DNA from 4 places in the Pedobacter sp. FW305-3-2-15-E-R2A2 genome. Region 4 is predicted to be linked to each of the others. Evidence: riboswitches for the same ligand, from Rfam matches in the RefSeq annotation. Region 4 holds a riboswitch; each other region holds the start of a gene.

Region 1 (8,297 bases), 3.3 Mb from region 4:
GTTTCAGAAGAGATGCAGAAACCCTGCAGCATGTGACCGAAATCTTTGAGCGCCTTAACCGGCCGATGATCGACCTGAACAGGAAACAAGCGGATGTTCCTGATGGATGTACGGTGATCAAAAACAAAAATGGAACAGCACCATGTATGTGGTTTGAGGAGCATGGAAAGATCTTTGTCTCCATGCCTGGTGTTCCTTTTGAAATGATGTATTTAATGGATGATGAAATCATTCCGAGAATAAAAAAAGCTTTTAAGCTCCCGGTCATTTACCATAAAACGATTCTCACTTCAAATATCGGGGAATCCTTTCTGGCGGTAGAAATAGAAGAAATCGAAGCGGCCTTACCTGCACACATTAAACTGGCATACTTGCCCAGACTGGGACAGGTTCGGTTGAGACTCAGCACCTCCGGAACGGACGAAGCCTTACTGCAGCAGGAAGTAGAAATCTATGCACAGCAGATCATCACCAAAATAAAGAAATACGTCGTTGCAGAAGAAGATATTGCTTTGGAAAAAGCCATTCTGAACTTTATGGAGGCACGAAAACTGACGCTTTCTACAGCAGAGAGTTGTACCGGAGGATACATTGCACACCTGATTACCCAGCATCCGGGATGTTCTTCTGTTTATGAAGGAGGAGCGGTGACGTATTCTTATGAGCTTAAAATGTCCATTCTCGGTGTTCAGCAGGAAACGTTGGCTAAATATGGTGCCGTGAGTGAAGAAACGGTTAAAGAGATGGCTTTGGGGGCAATAAAACATTTTAAAACAGATTATGCAGTAGCTGTTAGCGGTATTGCCGGACCTGATGGTGGTTTGCCTGATAAGCCTGTCGGAACTGTCTGGATAGCAGTGGCTCATGCCAAAGGAGTGGTGTCGAAAGTATTCAGTTTTGGCAACAAAAGAGCACAGAATATTGAACGTTCTGCCAGTGCTGCCTTATCAATGATTTTGAACGAACTCCAGCAACATGAGGATTAAGTGTCCGAAATACTTTACTTTTGTACCTGATACCAATCATAAAATAAAAAATGGCTCAATACGAATTATTGTTACCTAAAATGGGGGAGAGCGTTGCGGAAGCAACCATTATCAAATGGGCGAAACAACCAGGAGATATGATAGAATTGGACGATACAATTTTGGAAATCGCTACTGATAAGGTAGATTCTGAAGTTCCATCACCAATCGCCGGTAAGTTAATCAAACAGTTATTCAAGGAAGATGAAGTGGTGCAGGTAGGTGCAGTGATTGCAATTATCGAAACCGATGCCAATGCCGCTGCAGCACCTGTTGAAACCGCAGCAGCTCAGCCGGAAGCGGAAAGGGTAAGCGAACAGATTCCCGGTACGGAGCAGTTGCCTTCGAACGATGCCGCAACACAGCCGGTTAAGCAAAGTAATTCAGATCGTTTTTACTCACCATTGGTGAAAAATATCGCCGCTCAGGAAAATATTGAGCTGAGCGAATTGGACAGCATTACAGGTACAGGAGCAGAAGGACGTTTAACAAAAGATGACCTCTTAAATTATATTCAACAGAAAACAGGTGGTGTTGCTCCTAAAGCAGCTGTAACAGCTCAGGCAGCAGTTCCTGTAGTCAACAATCAACCAGCGCCTTCTAAGCCGGTACAGCCGGTGGTGAGTGTGAATGGTGGTGATGAAATCATTGAGATGGACAGGATGCGCAAGCTGATTGCCGATCACATGGTGATGAGCAAGCACAATTCTCCACACGTTACTTCTTTCGTGGAAGCCGATGTAACCAATATGGTGATGTGGCGCGAAAAAGTGAAACGCAACTTTGAGAAGCGTGAAAATGAAAAAATCACTTTCACACCGATCTTTATCGAAGCGGTAACTAAAGCAATTAAAGACTTCCCAATGATCAATGTTTCTGTGAACGGAACGCAGATCATCAAGAAAAGAGATATTAATATCGGTATGGCAGCAGCTTTGCCTAGTGGAAACCTGATTGTTCCGGTCATCAAAAATGCAGATCAGCTTAACCTGGTAGGTTTAACGAAATCGGTGAATGACCTGGCCATCCGCGCCCGTAATTCAAAGCTTAAACCAGACGAAACTCAGGGTGGAACATTTACCCTGACCAATGTAGGTTCTTTTGGAAACGTAATGGGAACACCCATTATCAACCAGCCTCAGGTAGCGATCCTTGCCGTTGGTGCGATCAAAAAGAAACCGGCAGTATTGGAGACTGAATTTGGGGATGTCATTGCCATCCGTCACATGATGTTCCTTTCCCTTTCTTACGACCACAGGGTGGTAGATGGTGCCTTAGGCGGATCATTCGTGCGCAGGGTAGCAGATTACCTGGAAAGCTGGGACATCAACAGAGAGATTTAATCTTTTAAAAGAAAATACAGCATACGCAAAAGGCCCCGAAATCCGGGGCCTTTTTGCGATCAAAACAATTTATTATTAATTAAAAAGAACTTCCTCTTCCGTAACCGTCTGGATCTGTTGTTCTGTATAGGTATATCTTCCGGTATGGGCGATAAACACATCTTTCTGCTCCAGTAAATTACGGTTGGCCAATAAGGTTTTTAAGCTTACACTTCCGATTACATACTTGTAATCCTGACGGCTAAAGCGCTCTACAATATTTTCTACCTGTAGTTTTTCTACGGTATATTCATGAACATAACGCAGGTAAACTTCGATGTTTACATTGTCGGTATGGATCAATCCGTTCTGCTGGTGGTATTTTTTGTACTCATAGCGGTAATCGTATCTCAATGCCGCGATGTCTGAAAGCACTGCTGCACCCGTAGGGTGGCCACCTGCACCTTTTCCGAAAAAGAATTGCTTGTCGGCAAAGGCAGCCTGAACAGTTACCCCATTGTATTCGTTCTCTACATTGTATAGGAAATCGTCGGATTTGACAAACTTCGGCAACACATAAGTAACCACTTGTTTCGTGCTGATTTTACGTGCTGTAGGAACGAGTTTGATCTTGAAATTTTTCTCTCTTGCATACCTGATGTCGTTTTCGCTCAGGTTTTGAATGCCGATATTCAGGATCTTATCCGGGTTAATGAACAAGCCATAAGCATGTGCAGTAGCAATGGCCAGTTTGAATTTAGGGTCATAACCACCCACATCCAGAATCGGATCAGTCTCTGCAAAACCAAGGTCTTGTGCCTGCTTTAAAGCGACGCCATATTCCAGGTTTTCATTGAAGATTTTCGAAAGGATATAATTGGAGGAACCGTTAAAGATTCCGCTGATGCCATGCAGCAATTCATTGTCGTAATATTCTTCCAGGTTTCTGATGATGGGAATACTTCCGCATACTGCACCTTCATAGAGTAAAGAGGCACCATATTTCTCCTGCAATTCTACCAGTTCTGCCAGGTGGGTAGCGATCATTTTTTTATTCGCTGAAACCACGTTCTTGCCACTGATCAGGGCACGTTTGGTAATGGTGAAGGCTGCATCTGCATCATCGATCAGCTCGACAATGGTATTGATCTCTTCGTTATTTAAAATCTCGTCGTGATTGGTGGTGAAAAGGTGGGCATCTAAGCTGCGTTTCTTATCCGGGTTTTTGATGGCGATTTTAATGATCTCCAGGTTGAGGTCCTGACCACGAATGATGTCGTGTAATCCCTGACCTACAACTCCAAATCCAAATAAACCAATTTTAAGTTTCTTGCTCATCTAAGTACTATGCTGTTTTATGTAATTTAATTATTTTCTTGTTGGTGCTTTCTTTCAGGAAATTGCCGATCACATTGGTCAGAATGTCTGTCTCAATCAGGAAACCGTCATGGCCATAGGCCGATTTGATGGAGTGAAAGGCAGCATCCGGAATGTGTTTGGCCAGGAATTCCTGTTCAGTGATCGGGAACAATACATCGTTCTCTACACCAATCACCAAAGTGTTTGGTTTTACCGTAGACAAAGCTTCTGTAACACTCTTTCTGCCTCTGCCTACATTGTGGCTGTCCATCGCTTTGCTCAGGTACCAATAGCTGTAAGCATTGAAGCGCTTACATAGTTTTTCTCCCTGGTAGTTCTGGTAAGAAGAAGCACGGAAAGAACCGGTCTTATCGTTTACGCTTTCCAGTTGGGTATCGGTATAAGCATCGTAGCTGCGATAAGACAATAAAGCAATGCTTCTTGCTGTTTTCAAACCTTTTAATCCGCCATCTGGTTTCTGTGCATAGAAACTTCTGTCGGTACTGATGGCCAGACGCTGACTTTCATTGAAAGCAATTCCCCATGGGGAATGAACCGCATTGGTAGCCACCAGGATCAGATTTTCTATGGCTGAACCATCAGTAATAGCCCATTCCAGTGCCTGTTGCCCGCCAAGGGAACCACCGATTAAGACCTTAATGTCTTTAATGCCCAGGTGTTCTGCAAGCAAACGATGCGCAGAAACGAGATCACGGATGGTAAATTCCGGGAAAGACAGGTAATAAGGTAATCCGGTAACCGGATTCTCGCTTAATGGATTGGTGCTTCCATAATGGGAGCCCAATACATTGGCACAAATGATAAAATGTTCTTCCGGATTAAACAGGTCGTTATTACCGAAAAGGCCTTTCCACCAATCCAGCACATCTGAGTTCGCCGTCAAAGCATGACAGGCCCAGATCACATTGTCTTTTTTGGCGTTCAGTTTTCCATAGGTCTGATAAGCAAGCTCTATTTTGCGCAATTTCTTGCCATTTTCGAGCTTGAAAGTCTTGTTATGGGTATATGTGGATATCGTGCTCATTGTTTAGTTTAGGTTGATTGCAGCAAATGCCTGTTCAAAATCTGCTTTAATGTCGTCGATGTGTTCAATTCCTACGGATACACGCAATAGGTTTGGTGTTACTCCTGCAGCAATTTGCTCGCTTTCGCTCAGCTGCTGGTGTGTGGTTGCTGCCGGCTGGATGATCAGCGTTTTCGCATCTCCAACATTCGCCAGGTGGCTGACCAGTTTCAAATTGTCTACCAATGCAGTGGCCTGACTTTTCTCTCCATGAAGCTCGAAAGACAAGACGGCTCCGAATCCATTCTGCAGGTATTTCTTCGCATTTGCATGATATGGACTACTTTCCAGACCTGGATAGTTCACACTTTTTACGGCTTCATGATTTTCCAGCCAGTTGGCCAATGCGAGTGCATTGTCTACATGGCGCTGTACGCGAAGCGAAAGTGTTTCCAGTCCCTGAATCAAGAGGAAAGAGTTGAAAGGGGAGATGGCAGGGCCGAAATCCCTCAAGCCTTCCACACGGGCGCGGATGATGAACTGGATGTTTCCGAATGGACCGCCGATGCCAAAGACATCATTAAAGACCAGTCCGTTATATCCTTCGGAAGGTTCGGTAAATTGTTTGAACTTACCATTGCCCCAGTTGTAATTTCCGCCGTCAACGATTACTCCGCCGATACTCGTTCCATGTCCGCCGATCCATTTAGTGGCCGATTGAACGACCACATGTGCACCATGTTCCAATGGACGGAACAGATATCCGGCAGCACCGAAAGTATTGTCTACGATGAGTGGAAGGTTGTGTTTACCAGCAATAGAGGAGATCTTTTCAAAATCAGCAATGCTGAAAGAAGGATTTCCTATGCTTTCTAAATAAAGTGCTTTGGTGTTGGCATCGATCTTGGCCTCAAAATCTGAAGCATCATCGCCATTGGCAAATTTAACTTCAATGCCTAAACGTTTAAAGGCTACTTTGAACTGGTTGTAAGAACCACCATATAAATGAGAAGAAGACACGAAATTATCTCCGGCTTCCAGAATGTTATTTAAGGCAATGAATTGTGCTGCTTGTCCGGAGCTCACTGCCAGGGCAGCAACACCGCCTTCCAAAGCGGCTACACGTTTCTCAAAAACGTCTGTTGTTGGATTCATGATCCTGGTATAGATATTTCCGAATTCTTTTAAAGCAAAGAGGTTGGCGCCATGTTCTGAGTTTTTGAATCCATAAGAAGTAGTCTGGTAAAGTGGAACGGCTCTTGAACCTGTTGTTGGGTCAATTTCCTGACCTGCGTGTATCTGAAGGGTTTCGAATTTATGATTGGCTGACATATGTTATTCTTTTAAGCGTTTGGTAAATAAGGATTTAGGGAATCTGCTCATGCGGTAATCTTGCATAAGGGGATATAGCTGTTTAGCGTACCTCAATGAGGCCTTCCGGATGGATCAAGAATGCAAAAGGAAGATTTTGTTGATTATCGTATGCAACAGCACATACAAATCGTATGCTGCGGGCAACAATAATTAAAAGAATCTGATGTAATTTTAACTGTTCTCATTGTCTTAATTTATCTCTCCAGATGGCACCATGCCAGCCGGTCAGGAATTGGCACCTTCTCCATTTTGGGAGGGTTGCCAGTGGGTCAAAGAGCCTGTCTCTCGCCACTTCTTTATAAATCAAAACCCAGTTTAGGAGGTAATGACTTGAATAGCTTTCGCTAAGAATAGTTCAAATGTAAAGCTAAGTGACAAAATAACCAAAATTATATTCTGGTTATTTTGTAATTAACTGATAATAAGCGATATAAATTGTTGTTTTAAGATTTGATTTTTGGTGGTATCGTTATTTTTTAAGCCAAAGCCTGATTGAAATCTGCGATAAGATCATCGATATGCTCTAGTCCGACAGAGACCCGAATTAAATTCTGTGGGGTCTTGGTGTCCGGACCTTCTACCGATGCACGGTGTTCGATCAGACTCTCTACACCACCCAGACTGGTCGCCTGGGCAAACAGCTTTACGGTGTTGACTACCTTTCGGGCTTCATCGGCACCACCACGCACAAGGATGGATAACATGCCGCCGAAACCGCTCATTTGTTGTCTGGCAATTTCATATTGAGGATGGTCCGGCAACCCCGGATAAAATACCGCTTCAATTTTCGGGTGCTGCGCTAAATATAAAGCCAGGGCCATTCCGTTTTCGCAATGTCCACGCATCCGGTAGGGAAGGGTTTTGATGCTTCTTAACAATAAAAAGCAATCGAATGGAGAAGGTACCGCTCCGCCGACCTGCTGGATATTTCTGACCTTCTCCCAAAAAGGCGTTTTCTCCGCTGTGATGAGTGCTCCGCCCAGTACATCACTATGACCACCGATATATTTAGTGGAAGAATGCATCACGATGTCTGCACCCAATGCAATCGGATTTTGCAGGCATGGAGAAGCAAAGGTACTGTCGCAGGCCAGGATCAGGTTGTGTTTTTTCGTGATGGCGGCAATGGCAACGAGGTCTGTGATTTTCAGCAAAGGGTTAGATGGGGTTTCTACCCAGATCATCACCGTATTTTCTCTGATGTAACTGGAGATGTTTCCAACATCGGTCAGGTCAATAAAGTCGATGGTTAAGGTGTCTGCAAAAATAGATTGCAACTGTTTTTTAAATCCCCAGTACATGTCGTCAGGAGCAATGATATGGCTTCCTGGTTTTAAGGCCTGAAAAAGAGACATTCCAGCGGTATTGCCGGAAGAGAACGCACAGGCATCTGCGCCATGCTCCAAATCGGTCAGCACCTTCTCGAGTGCAGAGCGGTTAGGATTGCTTACACGGCTATACATATGTCCGCCGGAATAGCCACCGTCTTCATCTCTGAAAAAAGTTGTGGACAAATTAATAGGCGGCGTCACGTCTTTTGTGCTGCTCTCGTACAAATTTCCGGAATGGATCGCTAAAGTTTCTGGTTTCATTTTCAGGAGGATAAATAGTGAATTAAGGCGCTTGGTACAACAATGCTAAAGGTAAAAATTATTCTGTTGAAGTTTTGGCAAGATTTATGTATTAGAGAAGAAAAACAAATTGATATGAAAAGAATATTCCTGATAGCAGCCATTTTATGCAGTTCATTAATGGTTTTGCAAAGTTGTTCACCAAAAGGTGGTGCTGGTCAAACGGTTGTTAAGCGTGGTGATGTAACAGGCAACTGGGTGCTGAACGACATTACTTATGAAGGCATTCCTCAGTCATCTGTAAAAACATTGTTTGGTGAAAGCTCAGCTAGTTGCTTTGTTGGAAGTACCTGGAGATTAACAAATAGTGGTAATGGAAGCTATAGCTTGCCAGGTGGTGCAGCTTGTGCCGCAAAAACACAGACCATTTACTGGTCGGCAAGTGTTCCGGATCAAACTTTCCAGTTCAAGAAATTATATGAAGGTGATAAAGCTAAAAACGTAACTGAAGGTTACAGATTGGTACTTTCTTCTTCCACAAAAGAATCATTGGTGATCAAATCACCAGTAGAATATGGTAATTCAACTGCTTATATCGTGTTAAACTTTACTGCAGCAGCAA
Region 2 (8,297 bases), 110 kb from region 4:
AAATGTAAGCGATTGATACATATTAAAATGCTGTTGCTATTTATTGCATAGCAAAAGTAAACAAAAACATACCAATTAGTATGTTTTTGTTTACAACACTATTTAAGCCCGCTCAAATAACTTTTAAGTTGCTCTAAATAAATGAGATAAACAGATCTATCATTAGTCAATTTACCTAGATTTCTAATCCCCCAATAACCCGACATCATAAAAACAGCCACCTGTTCTGCTTTTACTTCCTGCCTTACACTCCCCATTTCCTTTCCCCTTTCAATACTCATCACAATACCATTTTTCCATTGCTCAGACAAATCATTCAATGATGCAGTAAAGTCTTTGTTCCAGGGCGCCATTTCCTGAGTGAAGTTTGCAGCAGGACAACCATATTCAACGCTTAAAAAATCATTGTTCATCAGAATCTCATACATCATATCGTATAAGGTCTTCAATATATTGCCTTCAGTTTGGAGCGGTTTCATAAACGCAGCCTCAAAAGAAGGCTTCAGCAGCTCATTTATGATCGCGATGCCCATTTCATCTTTATTCTTGAAATGGTAATAGAAAGCTCCCTTTGTAACCTGAGTAGTCGCCAGTATTTCATCAATACTTGTGGTCTGATAACCTTTTACATAAATAAGTTCAAATGATTTTTGTAAAATATTCAGTCTGGTTGCCTCAGCCTTTTTCATATTAAATAACTTGATATTCGCCTAAGATATGAATTTTTGCAAACCACTGTTTTTCATTAAGCCATACCTCCATTAGCTCCGATATTCTGTGCAGTAATCCAGCTGGCTTCCTCACTGGCCAGGAACAACACCACTTTCGCGATATCTTCAGGCTCAGCAATTCTGTTGAAAGCAGACAAAGCAGTCAGACGGTCGATCACTTCCTGAGGTTTGCCATTGGTAAACAATTCGGTATTTGTCGGACCCGGAGAGACAGAGTTGACATTAATTCCTCTTGCGCCTATTTCTTTGGAGAACACACGGGTAAGTTGTTCTACTGCAGCTTTCGTGGCCACATAAGTGCTATATCCGGGAAGCATAATCCGGTTTACAGAAGTCGAAAAATTGATAATGCTCCCATTGTCGGCCAGCCTGTCCGCGGCTTCACGCATCGTATTAAAAGTCCCTTTCACATTGATATCAAATTGTCTGCTGAAATCATCATCAGTGGTATCTTTTAACAGTTTAGTGATCATGATTCCGGCATTGTTTACCAATACATCGATTTTTCCATAATGAGCAATCCCCTCATCAAACAATCTTTTTACTTCATCGGTTTTGCTGACATCTGCCTGTACGGCAATCGCATCAGTGCCTTTTTGCTTCAGCTCATTTACCGTTTGCTCCGCGGCGGCAGTACTTCCAGCATAGTTGACAATAATTTTTGCGCCTGCTTCAGCTAATTTATGTGCAATGGCTGCTCCTATACCTCTGGAAGCACCGGTGATTAAGACTACTTTATCTTTTAATGTTTTCATAATTCTTTCTTTTATTGAAGCACAAAGTTGGCACATTTGAGCAGGCAAAAAGTACTGATATTACAGCATTACATGCAAATTTTCAAGATTAAAAAAAGAGGCCATATCAAAACGATTGATACGGCCTCTCTGGCATTGATATGATCTCCCGATCGATTTATTTAAGGTCGAACCAAAGGCGGGTGGTCAATAAATCCGCACCTTGTCTGGCTACTGCCTCCTGATAATTTTTTCCATTCAGGGATTGCTCCTGCCCCGGATAGATAAACCTGAGCGGCAACTTTCCGCCCAGAACACCTGCTACTGCAGGAACGAGTTCCGGGTAATCCAGTCTGCGCCATTCCGCAAAGGCTTCCAATCCTTGTCCGAATAGCGCAATCCATTTTTGATTGCCGATAGACTTCCTGAAATTAGCAGACTCATACTGCACAGCGGCAGATTGAGTATAGGTGGCAATCGCCGCCGCTCCAACTCCATATTGCTGCAACGATGCTTCTATTGCCTGTTTGTACAATACTACGGCATCCTCATTGCTCCAGCCTCTCGCGGCTACTTCTGCACGGTCAAACAATACTTCCGCATAACTGATGATCACTGCAGGAGCAGTTGGGGCCAGGAAATAAGTCCCGGGTTTGGAGGTTTTACTGAGTCCATAATTACTGGCATCTCCGGTCAGCAATCCGTTTGGAATGCCGATATAGGTTTCTGTCGTCACATCTTTTGTTGGGCTCACAAAGATGGGAAGTCTCGGATCATTCAATGACCTTAGCTTATCGACAATAGTTTTACTCATTCTGTAATCGTCACGGGTATCAAATAAATTGCTTATCGGATTTTGATTGGGAGAAGTGGAATAGGTTAGCTGTGCATTTTCCAGATTGGATGTAATCAGGCTCCCTCCTTCTGTGCTAAGTTCGGCCAATACCGACTTTGATTTTTCAGGTTCTTTATCTGCAATCCGGAGCGCAATGCGCAAACGTAAAGCATTGGCAAACTTTTTCCAGAGTTCAATTTTCCCATTGTAAACGATGTCTCCTAAGATTGGCTTTCCGGCCACGTTCAAATCTGTCTGTGCAGATTTTAAATCGGCAAGTAATCCGTAATACACGTCTTTCTGCGCATCATAAACCGGATTCACAAAGGCATTAATCTGCACCGACTGCGAATAAGGAATATCTCCGTAAGCATCTGTCAGCAATAAAAACACCCATGACCTCAATACTTTGGCGACGCCTCTGTAATTGGTATTTCCCTGCTCATCAGCCAGGCTAACCAGTTTATTCAGATTGGTCACTCCCTTTGTATAACCAGATACCCATAATTCCTGAAGGTCATTATTGGTAAAGATATACCTGTCCGGATCTGTATATTGGATTTTCGACCAATGCTGAACGAATAACAAACTGGAATTCATGTTATTAGTTACGCCCCAATAAGTATCGGCCGTGCTTTTAATCGCTCCCGTAAGCAGGTAATCCGGTTGTGGAGTTTCCGCAGAATTTGGATTCTTATTCAAATCTGCCAGCTCGTCCTTGCAGGAGCTGAAAGATAAGACAAGAATCGTTGAAAATAGAATTGGAATATATTTGAATTTCATGGTGTTTAGAATTTAAGGTTAAGGTTGAAACCGAATGATCTTGCTGTTGGGAGACTCAAGTCTTCCAGTCCTTGTGCATTTCCGGTATTAAATGCAGTTTCCGGATCAATATTTGGCACATTTTTATGAATGATCCATAAGTTTCGTCCTACCAATGAGAAGACGGCATTCTGAAAACCTATTTTTTTAGTCCATTGTGCTGGCAAACTATAGCTGAGTTTAACCTCTCTCAATTTGATATAAGAAGCATCATAGATAAACTGCTCATCCACATTGGTAATGCCTTTATAATATTGCTGAGCAGGAACAATGCGGCCATTTTTTGTTCCATCGGCCAATACACCGTCGAAAATCATCCCATCCGTATATACCACTTCGCCTGCCGGGGCCTGTCCACCATTTGATAGGCCAACTGCTGTTCCGGAATTCACATTACCTGGAAAATAATAGCTAAGCCCACCATTTTCGGTATTTCTACCTCTTAATGTACGCTCAAGCACACCGGTATAAGTTCCGGTACGATTTGAATTGGAATATACTTTACCCCCGATTCTGGCATCCACCAGGAAGTTCAGGTTGATATTTTTATAGGTAAAGCTGTTGCTGATCCCACCAAGCCAATCGGGCGTAAACTTACCCAGATATTGTTTTGCCGGATTAATTACCGGTGTTCCTCCCGCACCGATGACAATCTGACCAGCAGCATTTCGCTGATAAGCAGTTCCAAAAAAGGTACCATAAGGCTTTCCGATCGTTGCCAATACATCAACTGTTCTGTTGCTCCCGATCGTATAACTGCTTATCAGTCCTTCTTTATCCAATTCCGTTACTTTACTGCGGTTCAGCGCATAATTCAGGTTGATGTCCCAGCTAAAGTCCTGCGATTTCACCGGGGTTAATCCCAGTTGAACTTCCAGTCCTTTATTATTGATGCTTCCGCCATTGATTAATTTCTGATTGTATCCCGTCGAAGAACTCACATTCACCTTTAAAATCTGGTTGATACTATTGGTATTGTAAACACTCAGGTCCAGCTTTACGCGGTTATTAAACAGACCGACTTCAATCCCCGCTTCAGCAGATTTAGTAATTTCCGGGAGCAGGTTTGGATTTAGTTCCACCAGACTCGCCGCCTGCTGTGGATTTCCATTAAAGGGTGCAGTAAAACTATAGGTATTGACCAGTTGATAAGGTTCTGTCGCCTTACCTACTTTTGACCAGCCCCCTCTGATTTTGGCAAAACTCAGCACTTCATTTTTTAGGTCAAAGGCTTCCGTAAGGATCAAACTTCCATTTACTGAAGGATAGAAATAAGATAGGTTTGGTCTTGGTAAACTGGAATCCCAATCGTTCCTGGCCGTTAAATTCAGGAAGGCATAATCTCTATAGCCAAGCTGTCCCGATCCAAAGGTACTATAGGTTCTTAGCTTGCTGTAAAAGTTAGAAGAAACCAGCGGATCTCTGGAATTATTTAAGGTATACAAACCATTTACCGCTAATTTAGTCGCCATCTGGTCATTCTGTTCCAGCGTATTGGTCCTTACATTCACACCCGCCAAAATGTTAAGGGAGAAATCGTTGTTGAGCTTTTTATTAAACTCTAACCTGCCTTCTGTATTGTTTTCATTTACCGTATACGCATCTTCCTGATAAGATCCGAAAGGAGTTCCGTTTGTACCGTAAGCAATTTTTATCTTTCTGCGGTCCGTATAATAGTCAGTTCCTGTTCTGAAATTTGCGGATAGTGCCTCCGTAATTTTATAGTTCAACTCTGCACTTCCAATGATGCGATCCCTTTTCTGACCCACTGTATTTTCATAAGCGATGAAATAAGGATTGCTATAATAGCTGTTGTTCCAGTTGATGTTATTTCCATTGTCATCCTTATATTTTTTAAGCTGACTGACATCTACCTGTCTTCCGAACCAGGTAAACTGAAGCATTGGCCCCGTAGCCCGTTTACCACCTGATGCTGGTAAGTTTGCCGCACTGCTTTTGACATAATTGACACTGGCATTTAAGGTCAGCTTTGGCGTAATGCGGTAAGTGGTATTCAGAAGTAAGGAGTTTTTATTTTGGGACGAATTGGGCAATATTCCACCCTGCGTCAGGTTGTTATAAGAAAAACGAACGTCTTGTTTCTCTCCAGATCCGGCGATGGCTACTCCATTGCTCAAGGCATAACCCGTTTCAAAAAAGTCTCTTACATTATTTGGATGTGCAATAAATGGTTCCGGTTTTCCATTGGTATTGAACTGAGGAATCAAACGGCCATCCAATGCCGGGCCCCAGCTTTCATCTACACCATCATTCAGGCCTCCTCCTTTACCATCCACATAGCTAAACTTACCATTTGAACCTTGGCCAAAAGCATTCTGATATTTTGGAAGCGTTAACAAATTAGAGATCGTGGTGTTCGAGTTGATACTAATGCCCAATCCCTGCTGTCCTCTTCCTGTTTTTGTTTTAATGAGAATAACTCCAGCCGCGGCCCTGGAACCATATAAAGCGGCTGCATTCGGCCCTTTCAATACGCTGATGGATTCTATATCTTCAGAATTGATGTCGGATATCGTATTGGCAAAATCTCTGGAACCGCCACTGCCCAGAAATTGAGAATTGTCTACCGGAACACCATCTACCACGAATAAGGGTTGATTCTGACTGGAAATAGAAGTTTCTCCACGGATGATGATCCTCGAAGAGCCCATGTCTCCCTGACTATTGGTGGTTTGTACACCGGCAATCTTTCCTGCCAATGAATTGATCAGGTTGGTTTCTTTAGCTGTAGAGATGTCCTTGGATTTTAGCTCCTGTGTGGCATAGCCCAATGATTTCTTGGCCTTAGTAATCCCTAACGCAGTTACCACCACTTCATTCAAGTCATTTAAAGATGGTTCAAGGCTGATCTTCAAATGACTGATTCCTGCGGTAATCCTGATTTCTTTAATGGCATAGCCAAGATAACTGACCCGAATCACATCGTTCAGGTTTGCCTGTAGGGAGAAGTTACCATTTCCATCTGTAATCGTCGCATTGTCTTTTCCTTTGATCGTTACCGAAGCTCCTGGAATTACCTGTCCGTCGGCACTATCGCTCACCACACCGGTAACTTTAACAGACTGTGCCTGGGCCGTTAGCAGGAAAAAAAAGGACAAAGCAATCCCTATAAAAATTTTGTATATTTTTAACATATTGGTTTTTAAATAAGTGTAAGAAATTTAGAATTTGGCAGGGCTAGATGCCGCAACAACACATGGGTATGGCCTTGCACATATAGCGTTCCGGTGCAGGAAGGTAAAAAGATTCAGCGCAATTGGTTTTGTAAACAAGTAATTGTAGGTTCATATGTTAACATTTTAAGTTTAAGATGCACCTGCATTTCCTTCTTTTTCTCTGATGAGGTATGGCTTGATGAGCAGCAGCTTTGTAGCTGTGAAACTGCTTATCTTATTCGCTATTTGCGAATTGGAATTAGCACCTTTTACCGGGTTAACAGGTATAGGTTGCTAAGACATCATAGGGCCATTCCCTCAGTCTTTCTGGATAAGTCGGAAGATTAAAGAAGCATCTTCGACAGCAAATATACAAATATTCTAGTAATCCTATAGGAATTAATAATATTTATTATTTCATTAAAGCAAAGCCTTTAGATAAGGATATAAAATAGCTCCTTATACCAGGTTCAAGTCCTCTTCTGAGACAATATAACTTAGCATTTCAATCATTGGAGAAACAGTTTACACAGTCTTTTCAATTATGCGGATTTTATAGCGGTATTAAATGGGAGTTGCTAGGGCCTCGACCGACCTGTAACCCATTCAGAGGCTGCCATAATAAGTCCCAGATTTATTTTAATTTCTAAAAAAGGGAAGAGCCTATATACAGCTTCTGTCTTTTCTTTGAAAAAAATTACCATACAGATATTGTTGTAACTGAAAATTAAACGTATATTCAATTACACAATTAACTTATAAATTATGGCAATCTTATCAAAAAGCGCTTTTGGTTGTCCCAATGGGAAAATCGGAAACATGGTTTACTACATGCTCAAAGGACAACCAGTCTGCAGGCTGATCGGTGAACAAGGCGAGCCGAGCATTAAACAACTGGCCAATTATCAGGCCATGAAGGTCACAATGGTTCTTATAAAACAGATGAAAGAGTTCATTACCAACAGTTTTGAACTGGAAGCGAGGGGAACCGTGAAAAATGCACACAACCTTGCGGTCTCTTACAATAAAAAACAGGCATTGCAGGGAGAATATCCTAACATCAGCGTAGATTACAACAAGGTGGTACTCAGCTATGGGGAACTTCCGGGAGCGAGGGATTTCAGCATCAGTAAAACGGAAACAGGATTGATCATAAACTGGAATCCGGAAAGCTATGCGGGAGGGCACGACGGTGATGACATCCTCATGATTCAGCTCTATTATCCCTTGATAAAAAAAGGAAGATCCTTACTGAATGCATCAAGAAGGGATTCTGCCCAGGTATTTATCCCCATAGAGGAATCGATGATTCAACAGCCCATAGAGGCATATGCCTGCTTCAAATCAGCCGATGGAAGGCAGATTTCAAACAGCATCTATCTGGGAAACATAAATGGAACCGTAAAAAGTGCCCAGGAACAAGCTGCTCAGGAAAGATATATCACCTTAAAAACCAGGTTTGATCAGATTGAAACCAACTATCTAACCCAGCAAAGACAGATTGAAATGGCCCAGAAGGACGAAGACAAAGCTTTTCGGAATCTGAAAGTAGAATACCTGTCTCTGAAGGAGCAATTAGCGCACCTTCCCGGAGGTCCTGGTTAAAGATCAGCCTTTAGGGTTGGTCTTGCATATATTTTGTAAATACGGGCTGAAAAGCGGCTAAAGTCTTTGGTTCCTTCTTGCTCAACTTACCTTTATTATAGATCTCATAATAAGGGCTGGAGCCTGCTGTCCAGTTAATTCCGGAAATAACCTTTCCCTGAGTGTCGGTTTGCAAATAGGTTAAAACCTCCGCTGTTTCTTTAACAGCCCCACTTTTATAAATGGCAAGGAGTGCTTCTTCCTTAGAAAAGGAATCACCAAGATGCTGAAAGACCAGATTCAGGTCGGTTGTTTTGGGCAGGAATAAACTGAAAAAAAGTTTAGTATTGATTTTATGGACATGTAAGGGCTCAACGGTCAATTCTATGTTTTTACTGGCATTATAATAGGTAAC
Region 3 (8,297 bases), 1.2 Mb from region 4:
TAACCCTGTCAATTAATAAATTAAGTCTTATTCATTTGTAATTGTTTTGATAAATTTCAGGATTATCGGGAATGTTGCCTGGTATTGTCTTATTTGAACTGATTTCCGGTAATATTTCCGGTTTAAAAAGAAAATCACGAATTTTATCAAAAAAACCACATATGATAAGAGTAACTGAGCAGGAGTCAAAGTATAACAACATTGATCAGATGTCTGTACTGCAAATTCTTCAAGACATCAATAAAGAAGACCAGACAGTTCCTCAGGCAGTGGAAAATGCCATTCCACAAATAGAGAAATTAGCTACCTCAGTTGCAGAACGTATGATCGGTGGAGGCCGCTTATTCTATATCGGAGCAGGAACCAGTGGTCGCCTGGGTGTAGTAGACGCCTCAGAATGCCCGCCAACCTTCGGCGTTCCCTTTGATTGGGTAGTCGGTATCATTGCCGGCGGCGATACAGCGATCAGAAAAGCGGTAGAAAATGCAGAAGATGATGTTGAACAGGCATGGATAGACCTTCAGGAATACAAAATCAATGAAAAAGACTGCCTGATTGGCCTGGCCGCATCAGGAACCACTCCTTATGTAGTCGGCGGACTAAATACAGCACGTAAACACGGCATCTTAACCGGGTGTATCGTTTGTAATGAAGGTGGACCTATCGCTGCTGAGAGTGATTTCCCGGTAGAAGTGGTGGTTGGACCGGAATTCCTCACTGGCTCTACGCGTATGAAATCAGGAACTGCACAAAAATTGGTTTTAAATATGCTTAGTACCACAGTAATGATAAAACTGGGTCGGGTAAAAGGAAATAAAATGGTAGATATGCAGCTGACCAACCATAAACTGGTTGATCGTGGCACACAAATGGTAATGGAAGAACTACACATTGGCCATGATCAGGCGGCAGATCTGCTCATCCGTTATGGAAGTGTACGTAAAGCGGTAGAAGCAGGCACCAAATAATCTCATAAAATATGCACGAAATTGAGCCTTTCTACCTGTGGCGCGATGATTACATCGCTGCCGAAGATGAACGTTCGCCTTTTTACAATACGGAATACTCAGAGTTCTATTTTGACAAACAACTTTACAATTTCCTGATTCATCCTCAATGGGACGACTTTGGATCCAATACACTATACCTTAAAGTTTTGTATACGGATTACGATAGGAATTATGCCATCATAGAGTTCATCGGAGAGTGGAATGATGCGATCGGAAATGACATTATGCTGTTGAAAAGGGAGATCCTGGAACTGATGATCGATGAAGGAATTAATAAATTTATCCTTGTCGGAGAAAATATCCTGAACTTCCATTCTTCCGAAGACAGCTATTATGAAGAGTGGTTCCAGGACGTTGAAGATGGCTGGATCACGGGAATTAATTTTCAGCAGCATGTAATCGATGAATTCAGAAGCGGCAATATTGACTACTACATTAACTTTGGCGGTCAGCTTGACGATTTGGCATGGAGAACATTAAAACCCCTTCAATTATTTAAAAAAGTAGAAGAAATCCTGACAAAACGACTCGGGGCATAGGTTTTGTAAGAAGATAAACAATTAGTAACTTTAAACTAAAATTTAAATAAAATGGATAACAACAATAATTACCAGTGGGCACACAAATCTGTTATTGCAGAACAGCAAACCGGAATGGTTGCCAAGAAGTTCTTTGCAAATGTCTTTCTATGGATGTTTGTAGCGTTGAGTTTATCAACAGTAGCGGCTTTGGTTATCTCTACTTCTCCGGCAGCATTAAGCCAGTTGGTGAATTTTGAAACCGGACAAAGAACTGTATTAGGATATATTGCCATGTTTGCCCCTCTGGGCCTGGTACTATTAATGGGAGCTGGATTTAGCCGTCTTTCTTATGGCGCACTATTAGGCGTTTTCGTCTTATTCTCCATCCTCTTAGGGGTGAGTTTAAGCTTTATTCTTTTAATATATACTGCCGGATCTATTGTGGCTTGTTTTGCCGCAGCAGCAGGTATCTTCGGGATTATGGCCGTTCTTGGTTATACTACTGATGTAGATTTAAGTAAATTCGGACCAATCTTAATGGTTGGTGTTGCAGGATTATTCATTGCCAGCATCATTAACATGTTCCTTGGAAGTCCTACTTTTAGCTATATCATGAGCTTCTTTGGTGTAGCCATCTTTACCGCTCTTACGGCGTATGATGTTCAAAAGCTGAAACGTATCGGTGCAGGTATCGAAGAAAATGGTGATCAGATGGTTGCTGCAGATGCTAAAAAATTAGCCATCATGGGTGCCTTATCACTTTATCTTGACTTTATCAACATCTTCCTATTCTTATTAAGAATCTTCGGAAGCAGAAGATAATCACAATTTTACAGAATATTGTTCCGAAGGCCATGCAAATTTGCATGGCCTTTGCAATTTTATATGCTTTAAGCGCTGTTTTTTTGGAAATCATTTTTCTTTGTTGCATTTTTGCAGTGCTTATAGAGAAAGACGGAGGGATTAGACCCTGCGAAGTCTTAGCAACCTGTGCTTACAAGGTGCTACATTCTACTGGAACCGAACCATTGGTTCCCGAAAGATAAGTTAAAGTCGACCTTATACCGGACTTTTCAATAAGCTTTTTGACTGCGTATAAAATAGTAACCAGTATGATATTCATACCCGGAAGCTCTTTTCTTACGCGTTACCGGAGAAAACAAAATGGACATTAGAGCAGAGTTAGAGAAACGCATATTGATTATTGATGGTGCCATGGGAACCATGATTCAGCGTTATATCCTGACAGAAGAAGATTTTAGAGGAGAGCGGTTTAAAGACCACCCATGTGATGTTAAAGGCAACAACGATTTGCTGAACCTCACGCGTCCTGACATCATTAAAGCAATACACACCGAATACCTTAAGGCCGGTGCAGATATTATTGAAACCAATACTTTTAGTACCCAGCGCATTTCACTGGCAGATTACCAGATGGAAGAACTGGATTATGAAATGAGTTTTGCAGGGGCAAAGATTGCGCGTGAAGCGGTAGACGAATTCATGGCCGAAAATCCGGACAGAAGGTCTTTCGTGGCTGGTGCCGTTGGCCCAACCAACAGGACACTTTCCATCTCACCAGACGTGAATGATCCCGGATATAGGGCATTAACTTTTGATGAACTCGTAGATGCCTATGATCAGCAGGTCCGCGGATTGGTGGATGGCGGTTCCGATCTGCTATTAATCGAAACTATCTTTGACACCTTAAATGCCAAAGCTGCTATATTTTCTATTAAAAAATATGAAAAAGAGATTGGCAGAACGATAGAGATCATGATTTCCGGAACCATTACCGATGCTTCTGGAAGAACCCTATCGGGACAAACCGTGGAAGCTTTCTTAAATTCGGTGATCCACGCCAACCCAATCAGTATAGGCTTTAACTGTGCACTGGGTGCCAAAGACATGAGGCCACACATTGAAGAGCTTTCCGCCAAGGCGACTTGTTACGTATCAGCCTATCCCAATGCAGGTTTGCCCAACGAGTTTGGCGCCTATGACGAGATGCCTCATGAAACGGCGCATTTAGTAGAAGATTTTATACAACATGGATTTGTAAATATTGTGGGTGGTTGTTGTGGCACAACACCTGAACACATCAGCTGTATTGCTGCCAAAGCCAAAAAAGTTAGCCCAAGAAAAATCCCTGAAGTAGCCCCATACTTACGCCTAAGCGGCCTGGAACCCGTAACTATTACCCCGGAAAGTATTTTCGTCAACATTGGGGAAAGAACAAACATCACCGGATCCCCTAAATTTTCGAAACTCATTTTAGGTGGCGACTATGAAGCTGCCCTTACTGTTGCCCGTCAACAGGTAGAAGGTGGTGCCCAGGTGATCGACGTAAATATGGATGAAGGGATGTTGGACGGAGAAGCGGCAATGGTGAAGTTCTTAAACCTGATCGCTTCTGAGCCCGATATTTCCAAACTTCCAATCATGGTCGACTCCTCCAAATGGAGTGTCATTGAAGCCGGATTAAAATGTTTGCAGGGAAAAGGAATCGTCAACTCCATCTCTCTGAAAGAAGGGGACGAAAAGTTTAAGGAAAGCGCCCGCAAAATCATGAATTACGGCGCAGCTGTGGTGGTGATGGCCTTCGATGAACAAGGACAGGCAGACAACTTTGAAAGAAGAAAAGAAATCTGTAAACGCTCTTATGATATTTTAGTGAATGAAGTTGGATTCCCTGCGGAAGACATCATCTTTGATCCAAATATCCTGACCGTAGCAACCGGTCTGGAAGAACACAATAACTATGCAGTAGACTTCATTAATGCCACCCGATGGATCAAAGAAAACCTGCCTTACGCTAAAGTAAGTGGAGGAGTTTCCAATATATCTTTCTCTTTCAGAGGAAATAATACCGTGAGAGAGGCTATGCACTCCGCATTCCTGTACCATGCCATTAAAGCAGGTCTGGATATGGGGATTGTAAATGCCGGAATGCTGGAAGTTTATCAGGAAATACCACCAGAACTTCTGGAACGTGTGGAAGATGTATTGCTCAACCGCAGGGAAGATGCAACCGAAAGACTGGTAGAATTCGCGGATACCATTAAATCTAAAGGAAAAGAGATTGTCAGAGATGAGGAATGGAGAAAAGAAAGCGTAGAAAGCAGATTGTCTCATTCCTTGGTAAAGGGCATTATAGAATATTTAGATGCCGATGTAGAAGAAGCCAGACAGAAATATCCTAAACCAATACATGTGATTGAAGGTCCGCTAATGGATGGGATGAACATCGTTGGAGATCTCTTTGGGGCAGGAAAAATGTTTCTTCCTCAGGTGGTGAAATCTGCCAGGGTAATGAAAAAGGCCGTGGCCTATCTCCTCCCTTTCATCGAGCAGGAAAAACTGGACAATCCTGATGGAAAAGCAAGTTCATCCGCAGGAAAGGTATTAATGGCCACCGTAAAAGGCGATGTTCATGATATCGGGAAAAACATTGTAGGTGTAGTATTGGCCTGTAATAACTTCGAGATCGTAGATCTTGGTGTGATGGTTCCTGCACAAACCATTATTCAGAAAGCCAAAGAAATTAATGCCGATATCATTGGATTAAGTGGTCTGATTACTCCTTCGCTTGACGAAATGGTACACTTTGCCAAAGAAATGGAACGTGAAGGCTTTACCATTCCTCTGATCATCGGCGGTGCCACCACCTCCAGAATTCATGCAGCCGTAAAAGTGGCGCCAAACTATTCAGGCCCTGCCATTCACGTATTGGATGCTTCCAGAAGTGTAACGGTATGCAGTACCCTGATGAATGAAGAAACCAGAGGTCCTTATATTGAAGGTATCAAAAAAGAATACGATAAAGCAAGAGAAGCACATTTAAACAAACGCTCCGATAAACGTTTTAAGACCTTGGAAGAGGCCAGAAAAGATCAGTTTAAGATCGATCTTGACTTGGTTGCTCCGGCTCCGGAGTTTACCGGAACAAAAGTATTTGAAGATTATCCACTGGCAGAACTGGTTCCTTACATCGACTGGACTCCTTTCTTCCATACCTGGGAGCTTCGTGGCAGCTATCCTAAAATATTTAACGATAAGTTGGTTGGTGATGAAGCAAAAAAATTATTTGATGATGCGCAAACGCTGCTAAAAAGAATTATCGATGAGAAACTGCTGACCGCTAAAGGAGTGATCGGCTTCTGGCCGGCAAATACAGTTGGTGACGACATCATTCTTGATGTTGAAGGGCAGGAAGTAACCATTCATACCCTTCGCCAGCAGGCAGAAAAAGTAGCTGGCGAACCTTATTATGCCTTATCAGACTTCGTGGCCCCTAAAGAATCAGGCGTTACGGATTATTTTGGGGGCTTTGCAGTCACTACAGGTATAGGATGTGATGAGCTGGTGGCTGAATTTGAAGCCAACTATGATGATTACAACAGCATCATGGCCAAAGCACTGGCCGACAGGCTTGCGGAGGCTTTTGCAGAAAGAATGCACGAACTGGTCCGTAAAGATTACTGGGGTTACGCAAAAGATGAGCAGTTGAGCAATGAAGCGCTGATCAAGGAAGAATATGCAGGAATTCGTCCCGCACCAGGATATCCTGCCTGTCCGGAGCATACCGAAAAAGGAACACTTTTTGAATTGCTTGATGCAGAAAATAAGATAGGTCTCCGCTTAACTGAAAGCTATGCGATGTATCCTACCGCAGCGGTAAGTGGATTTTATTTTGCACACCCACAGTCCAGGTATTTCGGTTTAGGAAAAATCACCAAAGATCAGATCGAAGAATATGCCCTTAGAAAAGACATGCCAATAGAAGAAGTAGAAAGATGGTTAAGTCCTAACCTGGCTTATTAATTACAGACAACCAACCTAACAAGAAATATTAATGAAGATCGTAGACCATATCAGTAACGCAAAAGGAAAAACCCTTTTCTCCTTTGAGCTCTTACCACCAATAAAAGGGCAAAGCATTAAGGGCATTTTTGATGCAATAGATCCCCTAATGGAATTCAATCCACCTTTTATTGATGTGACTTACCTCAGAGAGGATTATATCTACAAACAACATCCAAATGGTTTGCTGGAAAAGATCGCTTACCGCAAACGTCCCAGTACTGTGGCGACCTGTGCAGCCATTATGAATAAATATAATGTAGATGCAGTGCCCCACCTGATCTGCGGAGGTTTTACAAAGGATGAAACTGAAAATGCACTGATCGATCTTCAGTTTCTGGGAATCGATAATGTGCTGGTTTTACGTGGAGATGCCCGGAAAAGCGACAATTCCTTTATCCCAACTCCAGACGGACATGCTTATGCTTCAGAATTGTTACAGCATGTAGTAGACATGAACAATGGCCGTTACCTGCATGATTATATGGAAGATGCTGCAAAGACTGACTTTTGTATCGGTGTAGCGGGTTACCCTGAGAAACATTACGAATCGCCAAACCTGGATACCGATTTTAAATACCTCAAACATAAAGTCGATACCGGAGCAGATTTCATTGTTACACAGATGTTTTTTGACAATAAAAAATATAAAGCATTAGTGGATAAATGCCGTGCAAATGGCATTAATGTTCCAATTATCCCAGGATTGAAACCAATCACGAGCAGCAAACAACTGGTTAGCCTGCCAAAAATTTTCCACCTGGATATTCCAATGGAACTGACTGAAGCGATCCAGGCCTGCAAATCAGAGAAGGATGTGAAAGAAGTGGGAATAGAATGGATGATCCACCAGTGTCAAGAGTTAAAAGAAATGGGTGCGCCTGTCCTTCACTTCTACACGATGGGCAATCCGGAACCTACAAAGAAGATCGTACAGGCAGTATTTTAGCCTTTTCATGATGCCCGATAGGTGTATTTTCGAATACTCTTTGTACCTTTCGGGTATCATTAAAACAATAAGGCTATGAAAAGAATCATGTTACTGGCAATTGTAATGACCAGCACTTTTGCTGCGTGCACCACCCTGAAACCCGGAACGATAGGAAATGGCGGATTATCTCAATTGGGAGGAACCTGGGAATTGAACTATATCTCCGGTCCAAGAATAGCTTTTAATGGTTTATATCCTGCAACAAAACCTACCATCACCTTTGATGTCACAGGGAAGAAATTAAGCGGTAATACCAGCTGTAATTCTTTCTCAGGTACTTTAATAGCAGATGACACTACCGTCAATTTCACCCATCCTCTAGCCATGACAAAAATGGCCTGCCCTGGTGAAGGAGAGGCCACTTTTCTGGAAATGTTAAAAAAAGCAAGTACTTATTCTGTAAGTGACAGTACGCTTAACCTGATGATGGGCGACATTGCCATCATGCGTTTTAGTAAAAAGTAGTCAGGTAGTTTTTAAAAGATTCATATACCGTATCCATCTTTTCAGCATGTTTTAATTTGGCAGTCAGTTCCTGCACCTGAGCGGGAATTTGAATTTTGCTGCTCATCTCCTCAGAAAAGACATCCGGAAACTTACAGGCATGTGCCGTAGATAAAAACACACCCGCAGCGTTTTCCTGCGGGTTTTCCTTTTTATAATCCTCCAGCGCCAACCATGCGATTGCAGTATGCGGACAAGCGATATATCCAAACTGATCATAAATCGAATGAATCCCCTTTAATGTTTCTTCATCGGTATAGCTATAACTTTTCAATACCTCCTGCAAAACAACTTTATCCTGATTAAAAAGATCCATGATCCTCACCCAATTGCTTGGCGCACCTACGTCCATTGCATTGGCATAAGTCTGTATAGAAGGCCTCGTTTCATATACTCCTGTTTTCAAAT
Region 4 (8,297 bases):
TCATTAGATTTTCTCCTCTCTTTTTGCGGTAAGCTGTTTATAAAAATTCTCTACTTCATTTAAATAGGCCGCAGCAAATTCTTCTGAAGGCTCATTCTTGTTGATCTGCAGGACAAGCTCATTAAAGGTACCTTTCAGTTTAATCTCTCCTGTTTCCACGTAGTTGGTGTCAAATTCACGGATAACGCCAATCTGTGTGCTGCTGCTTACCCCTTTGTCCAGTAACATCGCCTTAGCACTGTTTACAAAGACGGCATAGGTATGGTAAATCGCATCAGACCATGCACCAGCTGCATAAGAAGCTCTAGCCCAGTCCAGCTTTTCACCTGCCTCTAATAATAAGGTCGCCACAAGATCAATCACCACTCCGGCACATTCTCCTACTCCGATGGCGGTATTAAAGATTTCTTCATGTCCCCAGTCTACATATTCTTCATCCTTCAGGTTGGTCAGGTCTGCCAGTGGTTTTAGCAGCTGATAGAAATAATCCTTCCCTTGTCTGTCGTAATAATGGTGGAAGCTTTCGCTTGCTGCTCCATTGCCGGCGTAATCATTTAGAATGGTCCTCAACACTGACGTTGCACGCTTTGAAGGTGCTTTAATTACCCGCTCTGCGACTCTTCCAATCCCATCACCTACGGTACCGCCTCCAAGCATTACCTGTACAGCAGGGACTACTTTTCCGTTGGCTTTTACCGAGCTGCCATGAAATCCGATATGCGCCAGACCATGCTGACCACAGGAGTTCATACATCCACTGATTTTAATCTTGATTTCTTTATCGTAAATCAATTCCGGGAATTCTTCATAGATCACTTCTTCCAGTGCAACAGATAACGACATGCTATTGGAAATTCCAAGGTTACAGGTATCTGTTCCCGGGCAGGTGGTCACATCGCCGATGCTGTCAAATCCCGGAGTTGCAAAATCCAATGCTTTCAGTGCTAAATATAAGGAAGGCAAAGCACCTTCTCTAACAAATTTTAATAATAAACCCTGGTTCTGAGTGATGCGGATTTCATCGGCAACATAAGGAGAGATTCCTTCCACCAGCTTACGGGCACGGTCCGTTTTGATGTCTCCTACCGGAACTTTAACGTATACGCCGTAAAAGCCTTTTTGCTTCTGCTCCACCACGTTCGTCGCACGCCAGTGTTGGTAATCCAGGGTATCGATCACTTCCAAATGAGGATATTCCAGCAAAGCCGGAGGCTCCGGCAAAGGAACCGCATCTCTGTCGATCGGATAAGACTTGGATTTATTGGCAATTCTTTCTTCGTCGATTAAACGCAATAGTTCTTCCAGACCAAGTTTCTGAACCAAATATTTAAGACGCGCTTTATTGCGGTTGGTACGTTCTCCATAACGGTCAAACACCCTCAATACAGATTCTGCGTAAGGAATGATCTGATCTTCCGGAAGGAAATCATGTACAAAGCTAGCCAGGAAAGGTTGTGCACCCAGTCCGCCGCCCAACATCACTTTAAAACCGCGTTCTCCTTTTTCGTTTATTTTAGGAATAAAACCAAGATCGTGAATGTAGCTGTATGCCGTATCTTTTTCATCAGAAGAGAAAGAAAACTTGATCTTCCTACCCATCTCCTGGCAAATCGGATTTCTCAGAAAGTAAGTAAAGAAAGCATGTGCATAAGGAGAAACATCGAACAACTCGTTCGGGTTAATTCCCGAATCCGGTGAAGAGGTTACATTTCTGACCGTATTTCCGCAAGCTTCACGAATCGTTACATCATCACGTTCCAGCTCCTGCCATAGTTGAGGCGTCCTGTCCAGGCTCACATAGTGAATCTGAATGTCCTGTCTGGTGGTTAAGTGTAAATTTCCACTTCCATACTCATCAGAAACATCGGCAATGCGTAAGAGTTGTTTGAAGGTTACTTTTCCAAAGGGCAGTTTAATGCGCACCATTTGCACACCGGGCTGTCTTTGTCCGTAAACACCGCGGGCTAAACGCAGGCTTCTAAATTTCTCCTCATGGATTTTCCCTTCGCGGAAGTCCCTGATCTTTTTCTCCAGATCAATGATATCCTTTTCTACGACAGGATTTTCTAACTCTGTTCTAAAACTTTGCATAGTACGTTTGGTCTTATTTAAAAAAAGCTCCTTCTGTCTGGGAGACTGAAGAAGCTTTTAAATATTTTTATTTCTCTACAGCCGAAATCATTACCTACACATGCAGTGGGTAAACATCAGATTTCCGTTGTAAATTGTTTGGTTCATACAGCAAATATATAAAGTATATAGGTTTAGTAGTACATGGCTTTTGTAAAAAATATGCAATAAACTGTATTACAAGGAGTTAATTTACAATCAGCACAAACAAAAAGTAGTCATTTTTCCTTATTAAGCCTTGACTGGTACGAACTTAGCCCAGGTTCAATCCTCCTGGCAATGTCAAATTGGTGCCGTGGCGCATTAAATCAATGATGATGCAGTACATTTATCTAGTTTTAAATTTCTATGAAGAGAAAAATCAATCTTTTACCCTTTGCAATTATCACTGCATTCGTCTTTTTGTTAAACTGGTATGTGCTCTCCGGAATCCAGACTTTAACCCTCAGCAGCTGGCTCAGCCCTATTTTCTGGGGCTTTATCATTTTCATTACCGCGGCACTCGCTTATTCCATTCAAAGGATGCGGGACAATGGAATGGATATATTCTTTAAAATCACCACCCATACCTTTTTGGTTTTACTCGCCAGTGAACTCGTTTTTATCATTGTATTATTCCTTGGCGACGGCTATCGCCTGATTACCGGAGGGGCAAGAAATGTCTACTGGGTGGAGTTTGGCCTGCTGCTCTTTGGGATCACGGTGCTCATTTTCCTGTATGGCATTATCAAAGGAAAATATGCTTACCGGGTGATCAAACATACTTTATACTTCGAGGATCTGCCGGAAAATTTTGATGGCTTCCGCATTACGCAGATCTCAGACGTACATGCAGGCAGCTTTAAGAATGCCAAAGCAGTGCAAAAAGGGATTGATCTGATTAAAGCACAAAATTCAGATTTGTTTGTGTTTACGGGAGACCTGGTCAATAATAAAGCGGAAGAAATTCTGCCCTGGATGGGACATTTTTCGCAGGTAAAAGCGCCTTATGGTCAGTTTTCCATCCTTGGGAACCACGATTACGGAGATTATGTGAAATGGGAAAGCGAACCTGTTAAACAAGCCAACCTGCAGGATTTAAAAAGACACCATGGAGAAATGGGCTACCGTCTCTTGTTAGATGAACATGTGGAACTCGAAAAAGATGGCCAAAAGATCATTCTTGCAGGGGTTGAAAACTGGGGGATTGGGTTTGGTGAACGCGGAGACCTTAAAAAGGCACTTCAGGCTGCTGATCCACAAAGCTTTAAAGTATTGCTTTCCCACGATCCGACACACTGGGATGCGGAAGTTAAAAAATGGCCTTCAAAAATCCACCTGACCTTATCGGGGCACACGCATGGCATGCAGTTCGGAATGGAAGCATTTGGGATCAAATGGAGCCCTGTTAAATACAGGTATGCGCATTGGGCTGGTATTACCTCAGAAAATGGCAGATATCTGAACATCAACAGAGGTTTCGGCTTTCTTGGCTTCTCCGGAAGGGTTGGCATCTGGCCGGAGATTACCGTCATTGAATTAAAGAAAGGGAGATAAAGCAAGTGTCCCGAATAAGCTGGCTGCTTATTCGGGACAATACATCCAAAACTTTCATCCAAAGCTTTTCTGCTACGAATAAGCTTCAGTCGTTTCCAGTAATGATTCCCTGATGTATAAGCTGGCCAGTTTTTCAACCGCGTAATCGATTTCTTCTTCTGTATTGTAACGGCTAAAGGAAAAACGCAGGGTTGGTCTGCTAAAATCATAACCCAGGGCAGAAAGCACATGCGATCCTGCGCCGGAATGACTGTTACAGGCACTTCCTCCGGAAGCAGAGATCTGATGCTGATCCAGGTAGTGAAGCGGGCTGATCCCACTTTGCAGTTCAGGAAGAGAAACACTCAGGACACTGTTTAAGGTTCCATGATTTTGTGCTGAATTCCCGTTAAAAGAGATTCCCTGAATTTTATCTGTCAGCTTAAAAATCATTCTTTCTTTTAATTTAACTAAGTGTTTTTGGTTGGCCGACTGGTTCCGGTAAGCGATTTCCAATGCTTTCGCCAATCCCACAATTCCGGTTACATTTTCCGTTCCTGCCCGTTGCTTGTATTCCTGAGCTCCCCCATTGATCAATGGCTGTAACTCATGAGCGGTATTCCGGTAAAGGAAGCCCACTCCTTTCGGTCCATGAAATTTATGTGCAGATCCAACAAGGAAATCAACATTTAAAGATGGTGTATCGTACCGGTACTGGCCCATCGACTGAACCGTATCTGAATGAAAAACAGCCCGGTACTTTCTACAGACCGCAGCAATAGATTCGATATCATTGAGGTTTCCTATCTCATTATTTCCATGCATTACAGAAACAAAGGCCTGTTCATTGGCAGCAAGGAGCTGTTCCAGATGAGCCAGGGAAATGTTTCCTCTTTCATCATGCTGCAAATAGACAATCCGGATTTCTCCGTTCTTCTCCAATGCTTTTAAAGTATGAAGCACGGCATGATGCTCAAAAGGAGTCGTAATCGCTAAGCGGATGTTATGGGCGCGGATGCCCGAAAGAATGGCGGTATTGTCTGCCTCCGAACCTCCGGAGGTAAAAACGATATGACGTGGCGTCGCATTTAACAAATCGGCAATGATCCCTCTTGATTGCTCAATGGCTACTCTTGCTTCCCTCCCATGAAAATGAGAAGAAGAAGGATTACCGAAGTTTTCAAATAAATAAGGCTCCATGGCCAAAAATACTTCTCTGTTTAAAGGTGTTGTTGCAGCGTTGTCTAGATAAATTCTCATGTTAATGGGTTTAATAGATTAATAAAAATCTACTTAATCAGCTTCGAGAAATAAGGCAATGGATGAGTCAAAAAGAAACCGCAAGCATGGGTTTCAAACAACTTATCTCTTCCGCAATTTTGCGGACAGGAATTAGCACCTTATTATTCAACAGGTTGCTAAGACATCACAGGGCCTTTCCCTCAGTCTTTCTGGATAAGTAAATAAATGTAAGAACAGTTACTGTCAGCAAAGATATGACAAAGACTACTAATTTCATAGACTTTATGAAAAAAAATTACAAATCAGAGAATTTCAGTCATCCAATTGCTACTTCTACCTAATATTTAACTTTTTTTTCCTTTAAGTCAGGATTCATTTACATATTTTTGCGGGATATTCAAAAAGAATATTTTTATAAAGCCTGAATGGAAGAAAACAAATTGAGAGAAGAAGTGCGCCCGGTAACCGGCGACAACAGTATTTTAAAAAGGATATTCCAGGATAGAAAGAGGACTAATATTTTAAGTGGTGTAGAGCAAAGCACCATTTCCTATCTCGTAAAACGGGTTCCTTCCTTTATTACTTCAGATATGCTCACCTTTATCGGTACTGCAGGTTCGGTACTGGTACTGCTCGGATTTATCCTTGCTACTTATGTCAGCAGAGAATACCTGTTGCTTGGCGTATTGGGTCTGGCCATTAACTGGTTTGGCGATTCACTGGACGGCAGGATTGCTTATTACAGAAATATCCCCCGCAAATGGTATGGTTTTTCATTAGACATCATCATGGACTGGGTCAGCACCGTACTCATTGGCTTAGGCTACCTCGTTTATGCGAGAAATGAATATGAACTCATTGCCTTCGTTTTTGTGGTCCTTTATGGCTGGGCGATGATCATTTCACAGCTCCGTTATAAGATCACCGACATTTACAGCATTGATGCAGGCCTGGTTGGCCCTACCGAAATCAGGATCATCCTCGCCCTGATCATCATTCTGGAAGTCATCTTCGGGCATTTAATAGAATATTTTGCCGCCGCAATCTGTGTTACCTTATTTATCATTAATTTCATAGATACCCGGAAGTTATTAAAGCTTGGCGACATCAGGGATAAAGCCGAGCGCGAAGCAAAGAAAAAGGCCAGCTAATGAGCATCATGAAATCTGTATATGTTTTTGCCAAGGCACAGGTTTCGGCTTTTTCCGGTGGAATGCTGGACTATGGCACCATGATTCTCTGTACAGAGCTCCTGCACATCCATTATACCATTTCCATTGCCATTGGCGGAGTGGTCGGCGCTGTTGCGAACTTTTCCATCAACCGCTACTGGACTTTTAATGCCAATTCGGCCCACAAAACTCCCGTAGGTGATCAGCTGACAAAGTTCATTTTTGTAGTGGCAGGAAGCATCGCACTAAAATCCTCAGGCACCTGGCTTTTAACCAACTGGCTTCATCTTGATTATAAGATCACCAGAATCATGGTAGATATCATCGTTTCTTTGAGTTTCAACTATGTTTTACAGAAGTATTGGGTATTTAAAAAAACGGCTCCGGAATTAAAAACACCACAAAAGGAGGAGATAAACGCCTAATCCGAGCTATTCGACAAGAGCAATAGAAAACAAATCAGTAAATAGTACCATTTTATGAAGAATTAATACCGCTTATAAATCAGGGGTAAGAAGTATCTTTGTATATGAAAAATGACATCCCTGTTTACGACATCAGTACTTTTGAAGAATACAAAAATGCCGGTATCCTTGTCAGCAGATTTGGGCATTATTCTAAACAGTATTTACACTTACATTCCGCACACCGCCACTCTTTTTACCATTTGGTGTATTTTACCAGTGGCAGCGGGACCCAAACTATAGATTTTCAGAATTATCCGGTCATGCCCGGTTTGATTTACTTTATGACCCCGGGACAGGTACACAGCTGGTCTTTTAACACGGAAGTAGAAGGTTATATCATCAATTTTTCTGAAGATTATTTCAAATCCTTTTTATACAACCCCTTATATCTGGAGAATTTCAGCTTCTTTGATGAACATTCCGGAGATGCAGTATTGGTATTGCCCAATGAAGCAAGGGAGAAAGTTACGGCACTCTTTGAAGAGATCCTTAACGAAGGAAAGGAAGCGCGTGCCTTTGATGCTGACCTGGTCAGGATCTTAATGTTAAACATCTTTATTCAGGTATCCAGGGGCCTCAGCTTGAAACAGCAGACCCAAACCAATTCCTACAACCAAACCCTGTTGAAGAGCTTTAAAAAATTAATCGAAACTAATTTTATTGAATTGAGGTTTCCTAAACAATATGCGGAGTTATTATACATTACCCCGAATCATTTAAATGCATTATGCAATGACCTTTTAGGAGTTCCTGCAGGGCAACTGATTCGCGACAGGGTAATTTTAGAAGCCAAACGACTATTGATCAACATGGAACTCTCTATTGCTGAAATCTCGGAGAAGCTCGCTTTTAGTGATCACTCCTATTTCATTAAATTCTTTAAAAAACAGGTGGGCGCAACACCGGATAAATTCAGAAAACAAGACAATTAAAACACACAGATATGAGCAGCACAGATCAATTAAATCATACACCACACGTTTCTCAATGGTATGGCATTACACATTCCAAATGCCCAAGATGTAGAGAAGGTAAAGTTTTCACCGGCGCCACCTATGGCTTCAAAGTACAAAAAATGAACGAACGTTGTCCGCATTGCGACTTGAAATTCGAGCGTGAACCCGGATATTTTTATGTAGCCATGTTCGTGAGCTATGCCATGAATGTCGCACAGATGATCTCCATGAGCGTTGCAGCCTATGTTTTAGGCTTGCCATTGACTTATGAAAACCTATGGTATTATGTAGGCATCCTTCTGATAGGCGTATTTTTGTTCTCTCCTTTCAACTACCGCTATTCCAGAATGATCCTGTTATATTGGTTATCTCCGGGATTACATTACGATCCTTCAAAAGTAAATAAACCAGCTGTAGCGGCTAAATAATTCAACAATACCTGATAAAAGGGTTGACAGGAAATCTCCTGTCAACCCTTTTTTATTGATCAACCGGTTTTACCGCTGACCGATCGGTATAAAGATCAGTTTTTATGGAACCATCATTTCCTGCGGACGAAGCCCCAGCACCTTATAAAAGGTATTACTAAAAGTAGAAACACTATCATATCCAACCTTCACCGCTACACTCTTTACGTTCTCTCCCGAAACAGAAAGCAACTCTACCGCTTTTATCACTTTATACAATTTGATATATCCGGCAACCGTAATTCCAATATCCTGTTTAAAAAGCCGTTCCATTGTTCTTGCCGAAAGGTTAAACCGCTTTGCCACTTCCGGTATTTTGAGTTCATTTGCCATATCCCCTCCAATCTC

Evidence for each region. Region 4 has a riboswitch for S-adenosylmethionine ahead of AAFF35_RS05555 (cysteine desulfurase family protein). Riboswitches for the same ligand answer to the same signal wherever they lie in the genome.
Region 1: another riboswitch for S-adenosylmethionine. It lies ahead of AAFF35_RS18525 (O-acetylhomoserine aminocarboxypropyltransferase/cysteine synthase); the one in region 4 lies ahead of AAFF35_RS05555 (cysteine desulfurase family protein).
Region 2: another riboswitch for S-adenosylmethionine. It lies ahead of AAFF35_RS05120 (SusC/RagA family TonB-linked outer membrane protein); the one in region 4 lies ahead of AAFF35_RS05555 (cysteine desulfurase family protein).
Region 3: another riboswitch for S-adenosylmethionine. It lies ahead of metH (methionine synthase); the one in region 4 lies ahead of AAFF35_RS05555 (cysteine desulfurase family protein).

What each region holds. Positions count from the first base shown of each region.
Region 1 is NZ_CP151803.1:4,601,725-4,610,021, reverse strand. It holds gene AAFF35_RS18545 (competence/damage-inducible protein A) at 1-986, shown strand, start outside; gene AAFF35_RS18540 (dihydrolipoamide acetyltransferase family protein) at 1,037-2,368, shown strand; gene AAFF35_RS18535 (homoserine dehydrogenase) at 2,444-3,685, opposite strand; gene metX (homoserine O-acetyltransferase) at 3,693-4,751, opposite strand; gene AAFF35_RS18525 (O-acetylhomoserine aminocarboxypropyltransferase/cysteine synthase) at 4,755-6,062, opposite strand; SAM riboswitch class I at 6,296-6,409, opposite strand; gene AAFF35_RS18520 (aminotransferase class I/II-fold pyridoxal phosphate-dependent enzyme) at 6,581-7,696, opposite strand; gene AAFF35_RS18515 (hypothetical protein) at 7,811-8,297, shown strand, end outside.
Region 2 is NZ_CP151803.1:1,225,452-1,233,748, reverse strand. It holds gene AAFF35_RS05135 (TetR/AcrR family transcriptional regulator) at 99-689, opposite strand; gene AAFF35_RS05130 (SDR family oxidoreductase) at 746-1,486, opposite strand; gene AAFF35_RS05125 (SusD/RagB family nutrient-binding outer membrane lipoprotein) at 1,644-3,083, opposite strand; gene AAFF35_RS05120 (SusC/RagA family TonB-linked outer membrane protein) at 3,089-6,277, opposite strand; SAM riboswitch class I at 6,526-6,636, opposite strand; gene AAFF35_RS05115 (DUF6266 family protein) at 7,064-7,903, shown strand; gene AAFF35_RS05110 (hypothetical protein) at 7,914-8,297, opposite strand, start outside.
Region 3 is NZ_CP151803.1:166,523-174,819, reverse strand. It holds gene murQ (N-acetylmuramic acid 6-phosphate etherase) at 162-968, shown strand; gene AAFF35_RS00655 (hypothetical protein) at 980-1,549, shown strand; gene AAFF35_RS00650 (Bax inhibitor-1/YccA family protein) at 1,601-2,353, shown strand; SAM riboswitch class I at 2,471-2,580, shown strand; gene metH (methionine synthase) at 2,696-6,355, shown strand; gene metF (methylenetetrahydrofolate reductase [NAD(P)H]) at 6,387-7,343, shown strand; gene AAFF35_RS00635 (META domain-containing protein) at 7,419-7,850, shown strand; gene thrC (threonine synthase) at 7,837-8,297, opposite strand, start outside.
Region 4 is NZ_CP151803.1:1,334,301-1,342,597, reverse strand. It holds gene cobA (uroporphyrinogen-III C-methyltransferase) at 1-4, opposite strand, end outside; gene AAFF35_RS05565 (nitrite reductase) at 4-2,091, opposite strand; gene AAFF35_RS05560 (metallophosphoesterase) at 2,479-3,666, shown strand; gene AAFF35_RS05555 (cysteine desulfurase family protein) at 3,739-4,905, opposite strand; SAM riboswitch class I at 5,005-5,107, opposite strand; gene AAFF35_RS05550 (CDP-alcohol phosphatidyltransferase family protein) at 5,313-6,038, shown strand; gene AAFF35_RS05545 (GtrA family protein) at 6,038-6,484, shown strand; gene AAFF35_RS05540 (helix-turn-helix transcriptional regulator) at 6,589-7,458, shown strand; gene AAFF35_RS05535 (DUF983 domain-containing protein) at 7,470-7,910, shown strand; gene AAFF35_RS05530 (AraC family transcriptional regulator) at 8,013-8,297, opposite strand, start outside.